Regions from separate parts of the Streptomyces sp. NPDC050704 genome, predicted to be linked through region 3. Evidence: riboswitches for the same ligand, from Rfam matches in the RefSeq annotation. Region 3 holds a riboswitch; each other region holds the start of a gene.
The links. A riboswitch is a leader RNA that binds a small molecule or an ion and turns the genes downstream of it on or off. The one in region 3 is predicted to bind thiamine pyrophosphate.
Positions count from the first base shown of each region.

Region 1: another riboswitch for thiamine pyrophosphate. It lies ahead of thiO (glycine oxidase ThiO); the one in region 3 lies ahead of AB0I18_RS16890 (thiamine ABC transporter substrate-binding protein).
Region 2: another riboswitch for thiamine pyrophosphate. It lies ahead of thiC (phosphomethylpyrimidine synthase ThiC); the one in region 3 lies ahead of AB0I18_RS16890 (thiamine ABC transporter substrate-binding protein).

Region 1 is NZ_JBFAHW010000057.1:54,738-57,979, forward strand. It holds gene AB0I18_RS29850 (FAD-dependent oxidoreductase) at 1-1,184, opposite strand, end outside; gene AB0I18_RS29855 (hypothetical protein) at 1,271-1,615, opposite strand; TPP riboswitch at 1,668-1,781, shown strand; gene thiO (glycine oxidase ThiO) at 1,779-2,996, shown strand; gene thiS (sulfur carrier protein ThiS) at 2,993-3,214, shown strand; gene AB0I18_RS29870 (thiazole synthase) at 3,218-3,242, shown strand, end outside.
Region 2 is NZ_JBFAHW010000010.1:134,700-137,941, reverse strand. It holds gene AB0I18_RS08085 (YibE/F family protein) at 1-1,022, opposite strand, end outside; TPP riboswitch at 1,094-1,250, shown strand; gene thiC (phosphomethylpyrimidine synthase ThiC) at 1,243-3,072, shown strand; gene AB0I18_RS08075 (VWA domain-containing protein) at 3,207-3,242, shown strand, end outside.
Region 3 is NZ_JBFAHW010000024.1:94,420-97,661, forward strand. It holds gene AB0I18_RS16885 (iron ABC transporter permease) at 1-134, opposite strand, end outside; gene AB0I18_RS16890 (thiamine ABC transporter substrate-binding protein) at 251-1,342, opposite strand; TPP riboswitch at 1,422-1,553, opposite strand; gene rlmN (23S rRNA (adenine(2503)-C(2))-methyltransferase RlmN) at 1,585-2,691, opposite strand; gene AB0I18_RS16900 (phosphatidate cytidylyltransferase) at 2,805-3,242, opposite strand, start outside.

The sequences.
Region 1 (3,242 bases), on a different contig from region 3:
GCGGGGTCCATTCGGGTGCCCGCCTCGATCAGCCGCCGTCCCTGTGCCAGGTCCCGCGGCCGGCCCACCGCCAGGACCGCGACCAGGCGGTCCTCGCGGAGCCAGCACACCGACCAGGACGGGCCGGTCGGGTCGCCGCGCCAGACGGCGGTGTCGGCGGACGCGTGGTGGCCCGCGTACTGGACGAAGCGGCCGAACTGCTCGGACCAGAAGTACGGCACGGGGTCGTACGCGGCGGCCGTCTCGCCGACGATGTTCGCGGCGACCGTGCGAGGGCCCTGGAGTGCGTTGTCCCAGTGGTGGACCAGCAGGCGCTCGCCGTACCGGCCCGACGGGAAGGAGGCGCAGTCGCCGACCGCGTACACGTCCGGCACTGAGGTGCGCAGATGGTCGTCCGCGACGACCTCGCGATGGGCGCCGAGCTCGATCCCGGAACCGGCCAGCCAGGCCGTGGCGGGCCGCGCCCCGATGCCGACGACGACCGCACCCGCGGGTACCCGCGAACCGTCGTCCAGAACCACGGCGCCGGGCTCGACGCGCTCCACGCGCGCGTGGGTGCGCAACAACGCCCCGCTGTCCGCGTACCAGGCCGCCATGGGGGCGGCCACCTCGGCGGGCAGGGCGCCCACCAGCGGCCGGTCGGCGGCCTCGACGACGGTCACCGCACAGCCCGCCTCGCGCGCCGCCGTGGCGAACTCGGCGCCGATCCAGCCCGCGCCCACCACCACGATGTCGTGCTGCCGGGCGAGTACGGGCCGCAGTCGCTCGGCGTCGTCCAGCGTGCGCAGCAGATGGACTCCGGGGACGCCCTCGGCGCCCGGCAGATGGATCGGTTCCGCGCCGGTGGCGACGACCAGGACGTCGTACGGGACGGGCCCGGCGGCCGTGTCGAGCTCGTGCCGGCGAGGGCGCAGGCCGGTCACTTCGAGGCCCAGGCGAAGCTCGACGCCCAGCGCCTCGAAGTCGACGTCGAAGGCGGAGCCCTCCGCCTTGCCGAGGAGTACGGCCTTGGACAGCGGCGGCCGGTCGTAGGGCTGGTGGGGCTCCGCGCCGATCAGCGTCACGGTGCCGGTGAAGCCCCGTTCCCGCAGGGCCACCGCGGTCTGCACCCCGGCCATGCCCGCGCCGACGATCACGACGTTCCGTCCCGTCGTCGGGCTCCGTCCCTGCGTCTGCTCGCTCACACGATCACCATAGACACTGACGGATTGTCAGTCAGGGGGCACGATCAGTGACCTGTTCCACAGCGGCTTCCCCGGCGCCGGCGGGTTCAGTTCCCGGTGACCTCTTCGACCACACTTGTCCCGCTGCCCGGCTGCGACTCCCACTCCCAGGTCTCCTCCAGGCGCACCCGCCCGTCGGCCAGCTCGACGACCCGGGACTCGCAGTGCCCCGAGGAGGTGGTGCCGTCCCGCTTGAGCTGTACGTACCGGAAGTCGAGGCGGTCGCCCGCGCGGGTGCCCACGAGATGGCCGCGTACGACGTCGCCGCCCGCGTACTCGGCCCAGATCTCGCCGTCCTTCTCGTGGTACGCGAACCGGGTGCGCGTGCCCACCTGACCTGGGGCTTGGTCGGCGACGGGAGCGAGGAAGAGACCGTCGAGCGAGCGGGCCATGCCGTGAGGCTCCCTTACTGAGGCGTGCGACGAAGGGCTAGGGTGGCCAACGTAGAGCACTCGCGGGAGCCCGGACGAACCGGGCTGAGAGGGAGGCTGGGACGGCCTCCGACCGTACGAACCTGATCCGGGTCATGCCGGCGAAGGGAGGGGCTGGACGCCCATGTCGCGTACAACATCGGCCACATCCGCATCAGCCGCATCCGCATCAGCTGCATCCGCGTCCGTCACATCCGACGTACTGGTCGTCGGGGGCGGCATCATCGGCCTGGTCACGGCCTGGCGGGCGGCGCAGCGCGGCTTCACGACCGCGCTCATGGATCCCGAACCGGGCGGCGGCGCCGCGCAGGTGGCGGCCGGGATGCTGGCCGCCGTCACCGAGCTGCACTACGGCGAGCAGACCCTGCTCGGCCTCAACCTGGCCTCCGCCCGCCGCTATCCGGACTTCGCCGAGGAGCTGACCGAGGCGACCGGCCAGGACCTCGGCTACCGCCGGTGCGGCACGCTCGCCGTCGCGCTCGACGCCGACGACCGGGCCCATCTGCGCGAACTGCACGTCCTGCAGAGTCAGTCGGGCCTGGACTCCGAGTGGCTGAGCGGCCGCGAGTGCCGGCGCCTGGAGCCGATGCTCGCGCCGGGTGTGCGCGGCGGCCTGCGGGTCGACGGCGACCACCAGGTCGATCCGCGGCGGCTGGCCGGGGCCCTGGTCACGGCCTGCGAGCGGGCCGGAGTGGTCTTCCACCGGACGTGGGCCGAGCGGCTGACCGTCGTACGGGACCGGGCCGCCGGAGTCCGTACCGCCGACGGGACCGAACTGTCGGCCGGCCAGGTCGTCCTCGCCGCGGGCAGCCTCAGCGGGCGCCTCGCCGGGGTCCCCGACCACGTGCTGCCGCCGGTGCGTCCCGTGAAGGGCCAGGTGCTGCGGCTGACCGTGCCGAAACGGTACGCGCCCTTCCTGAGCCGGACCGTGCGCGCCGTCGTCCGGGGCAGCCAGGTCTACCTCGTGCCGCGCGAGAGCGGCGAGCTGGTGGTCGGCGCGACCAGCGAGGAGCTGGGCTGGGACACGACGGTGACCGCGGGCGGCGTGTACGAGCTGCTGCGGGACGCCCACGAGCTCGTACCCGGCATCACCGAGCTGCCGCTCACCGAGACGCGGGCCGGGCTGCGGCCGGCCTCCCCCGACAACGCGCCACTGCTCGGCCCGACCGAACTCCCCGGGCTCCTCCTGGCCACCGGCCACTACCGCAACGGCGTGCTGCTCACGCCGATCACCGGCGACGCCCTGGCGCACGCCCTGACCACCGGTGAACTCCCGGACGAGGCCCGCCCGTTCACGCCCAAGCGCTTCAGTACCGCCGCACTCACGGAGCAGCCCGCATGACCCGGGCAACCGCACTCACGACCATCTCCGTCAACGGTGAGCCGCGCGAGTTCGCCGCGGGCACCGCCCTGGACACAGTCGTCGCCGCCCTCACCGCGGCCCCCTCAGGAGTGGCCGCCGCGCTCAACGAAACCGTCGTCCCGCGCGCGCGGTGGGCGAAAACCCTCCTCTCCGAGGGAGACCGCGTCGAAGTCCTCACCGCCGTCCAAGGAGGCTGACCCATGGCCGACGACCCCTTCGTCCTCG
Region 2 (3,242 bases), on a different contig from region 3:
AGCAGACCACTCATGTCGATGGACGGATACAGACCGTGGATCAGACCGGTGTTGTCGTCCGTGTTGCCGGTCAGCGCGGCCCAGCCGATGAACACCGAGCCGAGCAGCCCGATCAGCAGCAACGAGAGCAGTGTGCCCACTACCGCAACGGACGTGCGGGCCGAGAGCCCATGGCACATGTAGAGAGCGATCAGCATGATGGCGCTGGCCCCGACCACCGCCACGACCAGCGGGTTCGAACCCTGCAGGATCGCGGGCAGGATGAAGAACGTCAGGATGAGGAAGCTGACGGCCAGCGCGATCAGCGCCATGAGGCCACGCAACCGGCCCACCACGACCACGGCGACGGCGAAGATACCTGCCAGCAGCGCCATCGGCAGCCTGCGGTTCACATCGGTGACCGAGTACTGGAGCTCCTCGGGGGCGTCGGGCGCGTACGCCACGATCACCTCCTGGCCCTGCTTCAGCTGCCGCGAGGAGTCCGGCTGGACGATCTCCGTGAAGGTACGGCCCTTGTCCTTGCCGCTGTCGACGCGGATCGTCGCCTTCTTGCAGGTGCCGGTTGCCTGTTGCTGCGCCGACGAGCCCTCGGCGGTGGAGGTGTCACCGGTCGGGGTCTCCCCCGAGGCGTTCACGGACTTGCAGTCCACCTTGTCGAGCTTGGTCACGGTGGCCTGCTGGGTCTGCCGGTCGAAGCCGACCCCCGTGCGTTCGTGCCCCGGTGCACCGCCTGGCCAGAGCACCGCGAGCCCGACGATGACCGCCGCGGCGAAGGGGATCAGTACCGCCGCGATGACCTTTCGCAGGTGCATCGAGACAGGGGCGGCCGGCCCATGACTGTGCGAGTGGCCGTGCCCGCCGCCTGGTCCCTCACCGCTGCCGCCACCGAACCAGTTACCGCCGCCGCCCGGTCCTGGTCCGTCGTTTCCGTGTCCATGTCCGCCCTCGTGCCCATGGCCGTCGGGGCCGCGTCCGTGCGGTGGTTCGGACGGTGGGGGTGGGGGCTGCTGCGTCGTGGTCACCGACCGATCATCGCAAGAACGGCGGGGGCCCACTGTTCACCGCGCCCATTGTGACGCTAGCGTGGAGTCACCTTTGCACACGCGGGAGCTCGGAGCACCGGGCTGAGAGGGCGCTGACCTTCGTCCCAGCGATGTTTCACATGAAACATCGGCGGACGGAAGCCGCTGCGTCGACCGCCGAACCTGTTACCGGGTAATGCCGGCGTAGGGAGTAGGTCTCATGACCAACAAGGACGTACGCACGCCTGCCTCCAGCCAGACAAACGGGGCGTTCGCTCCGGGCGACAGCGGTGGGGAGTCCGCCTCACCCGAGAGCGGCGAGACCGGGAAGTCCATCGGCTGGCACAAGGCGTATGTCGAGGGTTCGCGCCCCGACCTGCGGGTGCCGGTCCGTCAGGTGCACCTCACCAACGGACAGTCGGTCACCCTGTACGACACCTCCGGCCCGTACACCGATCCGACCGTCGACACCGACGTACGCAGGGGTTTGGCACCCCTGCGCGAGAACTGGATCATCGCCCGGGGCGACACCGAGGAGTACGCGGGCCGTCCCCTTCGTCCCGAGGACGACGGGATCAAGCACACCTCGCCGCGCGGCGGACTGCGCAACCTCGACGCGGTCTTCCCCGGGCGTCCGCGCCAGCCGCGGCGCAGCCGCGACGGACAAGCCGTGACGCAACTCACGTACGCGAGGCGGGGTGAGATCACGCCCGAGATGGAGTACGTGGCCATCCGGGAGAACGTTTCGCCCGAAGTCGTACGCGAGGAGATCGCCGCGGGCCGGGCCGTGCTGCCGGCCAACGTCAACCACCCGGAGATCGAGCCGATGATCATCGGCAAGCGGTTCCTGGTGAAGGTCAACGCCAACATCGGCAACTCCGCGGTCACCTCCTCCATCGAGGAGGAGGTCGAGAAGATGACCTGGGCGACCCACTGGGGCGCCGACACGGTCATGGACCTGTCCACCGGCCGCAACATCCACACGACGCGTGAATGGGTCCTGCGCAACTCCCCCGTCCCCATCGGCACGGTCCCGCTCTACCAGGCGCTGGAAAAGGTCGACGGCCGTGCCGAGGAGCTGACCTGGGAGATCTACAAGGACACGGTCATCGAGCAGGCCGAGCAGGGTGTGGACTACATGACGGTCCACGCCGGCGTGCGCCTGTCGTACGTCCCGCTCACCGCGAACCGCAAGACCGGCATCGTCTCGCGTGGCGGCTCGATCATGGCGGCGTGGTGCCTGGCCCACCACAAGGAGTCGTTCCTGTACGAGAACTTCGAGGAGCTCTGCGAGATCCTCGCCGCGTACGACGTCACCTACTCGCTCGGCGACGGCCTGCGGCCCGGCTCGATCGCGGACGCCAACGACCGTGCGCAGTTCGCCGAGTTGGAGACGCTCGGGGAACTCAACAGGATCGCGAAGCGTTTCAACGTACAGACCATGATCGAGGGCCCGGGGCATGTCCCGATGCACAAGATCAAGGAGAACATCGACCTTCAGCAGGAGATCTGTGATGAAGCTCCGTTCTATACGCTCGGCCCGCTGACGACGGACGTCGCGCCGGCGTACGACCACATCACCTCCGGTATCGGTGCCGCGATGATCGCCTGGTGGGGCACGGCCATGCTCTGCTACGTCACGCCCAAGGAGCACTTGGGCCTGCCCAACCGTGACGACGTCAAGACCGGCGTCATCACCTACAAGATCGCGGCCCATGCAGCGGACCTCGCCAAGGGACACCCGGGCGCACAGGAGTGGGACGACGCACTGTCGGACGCCCGCTTCGAGTTCCGCTGGGAGGACCAGTTCAACCTGGCCCTCGACCCGGTCACGGCCCGAGAGTTCCACGACGAGACACTCCCGGCCGAGCCGGCCAAGACGGCGCACTTCTGCTCCATGTGCGGGCCGAAGTTCTGTTCGATGAAGATCTCACACGACATCCGCCGCGAGCACGGTGATTCGCAGGCGGAGATCGAGGAGGGAATGGCGCAGAAGTCGAAGGAGTTCGCGGCCGCGGGAAATCGGGTGTACCTGCCACTGGCGGACTGAGCCAGGGCCGACCGAGGCAGCGGTGATGCCCCGAGCCCGAGCCCGGGCCCTGGGCCACGAGGGCTGGGGCATCACCTCGGATGAGACTTGGAGGAAGGGAGGCCTCGGCTCGCCGGGCTCGGCACACTGGCTGTATGACAGCGAGATCCATGAGCAAGGGCGCCAATCTT
Region 3 (3,242 bases):
CGGATGTCGGACTGGGTGAGTACGTCGCCGATCCGCCCGAACTGCCAGACCCCGTCGATCTTCAGCCCGCGGGCCACGATCGCCGCGACCGGGTAGGCGAAGAAGACCGCGAAGAACGCGACGGGCACGGCCATGAGACCGAGCCGAGCCGCGCTGTTCGTACGCGCGCGCGGCTTCGCCTCGGGCGACTTCGCTCCGGACAGCTCCGCTCCGGACGGCTCCGCTCCGCGCGGTTCTGCTTCGGGCGGCTCTACTTCAGTACGAGCGAGGTCCACGACTTGACCCACTGGTCCCGGTTGTCGGCGATCTTGGCGGGGTCCAGGGTCTCGGGATCCTCGGCCTGCGGTCCGAACTTCGTGAACTCGGCGGGCACCTGAGCGGCCTCGCGCACCGGGTACACGAACATGTTGAGCGGCATGTCGTCCTGGAACTTCTTGCTGATCAGGAAGTCGACGAGCGCCTTGCCGCCCTTCTCGTTCCTGGCGTTGCTCAGCAGCCCCGCGTACTCGACCTGCCGGAAGCAGGTGCCGGCCGCGACGCCGGTCGGTGCGGTCTTCGGCTTCGGGTCGGCGTAGATGACCTCGGCGGGCGGCGAGGAGGCGTACGAGACGACGAGCGGCCGGTCCGCCTTGGCCTTCTTGCCGCCGGCGGAGCCCGAGAACTCCTCGTTGTAGGCCTGCTCCCACCCGTCGACGACCTTCACGCCGTTGGCCTTGAGCTTCTTCCAGTAGTCCTGCCAGCCGTCATCGCCGTACTTGGCGGCGGTACCGAGCAGGAAGCCGAGTCCGGGCGAGGAGGTGGACGCGTTCTCGGTGACGAGCAGGTTCTTGTACGCGGGCTTGATCAGGTCGTCGAAGGACGTCGGCGGGGCCAGCTTGCGCTTGCTGAAGTAGGCCTTGTCGTAGTTGACGCAGATGTCTCCGGAGTCGATGGGCGTGACCCGGTGCTTGTCCTGGTCGGCCCGGTACTCCGGCAGGATCAGGTCGGAGCCCTTGGCCTCGTACGACTGGAACAGCCCGTTGTCGAGTGCCCGTGACAGCAGGGTGTTGTCGACGCCGAAGAAGACGTCGCCCTGCGGGTTGTCCTTGGTGAGGATCGCCTTGTTGACGGCCTGTCCGGCGTCGCCGTCCTTGAGGACCCTGACCTTGTACCCGGACTCCTTCTCGAACGCCGTCAGCACGTCCTTGGTGTAGGCGAAGGAGTCGTGACTGACGAGGGTCACGGTCTTGGATCCGGAGCCGGAGCCGCCGGTCTGGTCGTCGGAGTCGGACGAACCGCACGCGGCGAGCGTGACAAGGCCCAGCCCGACGGCCACGGCCGTGAACTTCCTGGTGGTGCTCACTGACTTTCCTCCTGGGTTACCAGGAAGAGACGCGGCCCTGCCCGGGAACCTCTGAAAGTTCCCGGGCAGGGCGCAACAGCTCGAGTAATGACCGAACTTCCTACCCAGAATGACCTGGGCAAGGTTCAGAGGGTCTGCGGCCCGCCAGGTCCTTTCATCCGTGACCCGGCTACCGCACTCTCAGCGCTGTGGCGCTCCCCTGTCGGAATATGAAGATGTGCTTACGGGGCCAGCGTACCGCCCTATCGCTCGGTGGCCGCGAGCTGCCCGCACGCCCCGTCGATCTCCTGGCCGCGGGTGTCCCGGACGGTCACCGGCACGCCGTGCGCCGCGATGGCCTCGACGAACGCCTTCTCGTCCTCGGGCCGCGAGGCGGTCCACTTGGAGCCGGGCGTCGGGTTCAGCGGGATCAGGTTCACGTGCACGGGCTTGCCCTTGAGCATCCGGCCGAGCCGGTCACCGCGCCACGCCTGGTCGTTGATGTCCCGGATGAGCGCGTACTCGATGGAGAGCCGACGGCCCGACTTGGCCGCGTACTCCCATCCGGCGTCCAGGACCTCACGCACGTTCCACCGCGTGTTGACCGGGACGAGGGTGTCGCGCAGCTCGTCGTCCGGTGCGTGCAGGGAGATGGCGAGGCGGCACTTGAAGCCCTCGTCGGAGAACCGGTTGATGGCAGGGACAAGCCCCACCGTCGACACGGTTATCCCGCGCTGCGACAGCCCGAGCCCGTCCGGCTCGGGGTCGGTGAGGGCCCGGATGGACTGGACGACCCGCTTGTAGTTGGCGAGGGGCTCGCCCATACCCATGAACACGATGTTGCTCAGCCGCGCCGGGCCACCGGGGACCTCACCGTCCCGGAGTGCCCGCATCCCGTCCACGATCTGGTGCACGATCTCGCCGGTGGACAGGTTCCGGTCGAGACCGGCCTGTCCGGTGGCGCAGAACGGGCAGTTCATCCCGCACCCGGCCTGCGAACTGATGCACATGGTGACCCGGTCCGGGTACCGCATCAGCACGGACTCGACGAGCGTGCCGTCGAAGAGCCGCCACAGGGTCTTGCGGGTGGTGCCCTCGTCGGTGGACAGGTGCCGCACGACCGTCATCAGCTCGGGCAGCAGCGCCTCCTGGAGCTTGGCGCGCGACCCCGCGGGGATGTCGGTCCACTGCTCCGGATCGTGCGCGTACCGCGCGAAGTAGTGCTGCGAGAGCTGCTTGGCGCGAAACGGCTTCTCACCGATCGCGGCAACCGCCTCTTTACGCTCGGCGGGCGTGAGATCGGCAAGGTGCCGCGGCGGCTTCTTGGCTCCGCGCGGGGCGACGAAAGTGAGTTCTCCGGGCTTAGGCATAGCCATACAAGTGTCGCAGACATACGAAGAGGGACCCGCCACCCTGTGGACAACGGGCCCCTCACGTACGTTTATGCAGGTCAACCGGTCAGCCGGTCGATGGGTCAGCCGGGTCAGCCGGACCCCACGAAGATCACCATCAACAACCACACCACCGGAGCCGTCGGCAGAAGCGAGTCGAGGCGGTCCATGATCCCGCCGTGCCCCGGCAGCAGCGTGCCCATGTCCTTGATGCCGAGGTCGCGCTTGATCATGGACTCGCCGAGGTCGCCGAGCGTGGCGGTGACCGCGACCGCGAAGCCGACGAGCAGGCCCTGCCACCAAGTGCCGTCGTCGATGAGGAACTCCATGCACAGTGCGCCCCCCACCATCGCGAAGGCGACCGCGCCGAGCAGGCCCTCGCGGGTCTTGCCGGGGCTGATGCGCGGGGCGAGCTTGTGCGTGCCGAAGCGCCAGCCGATGGCGTACGCGCCGGTGTCGCTGACGACGGCCAGCACCAGGAACGTCAGCACCCGCCACGCGCCGTCGTCGGCGGTGAGCATCAGCGCCAC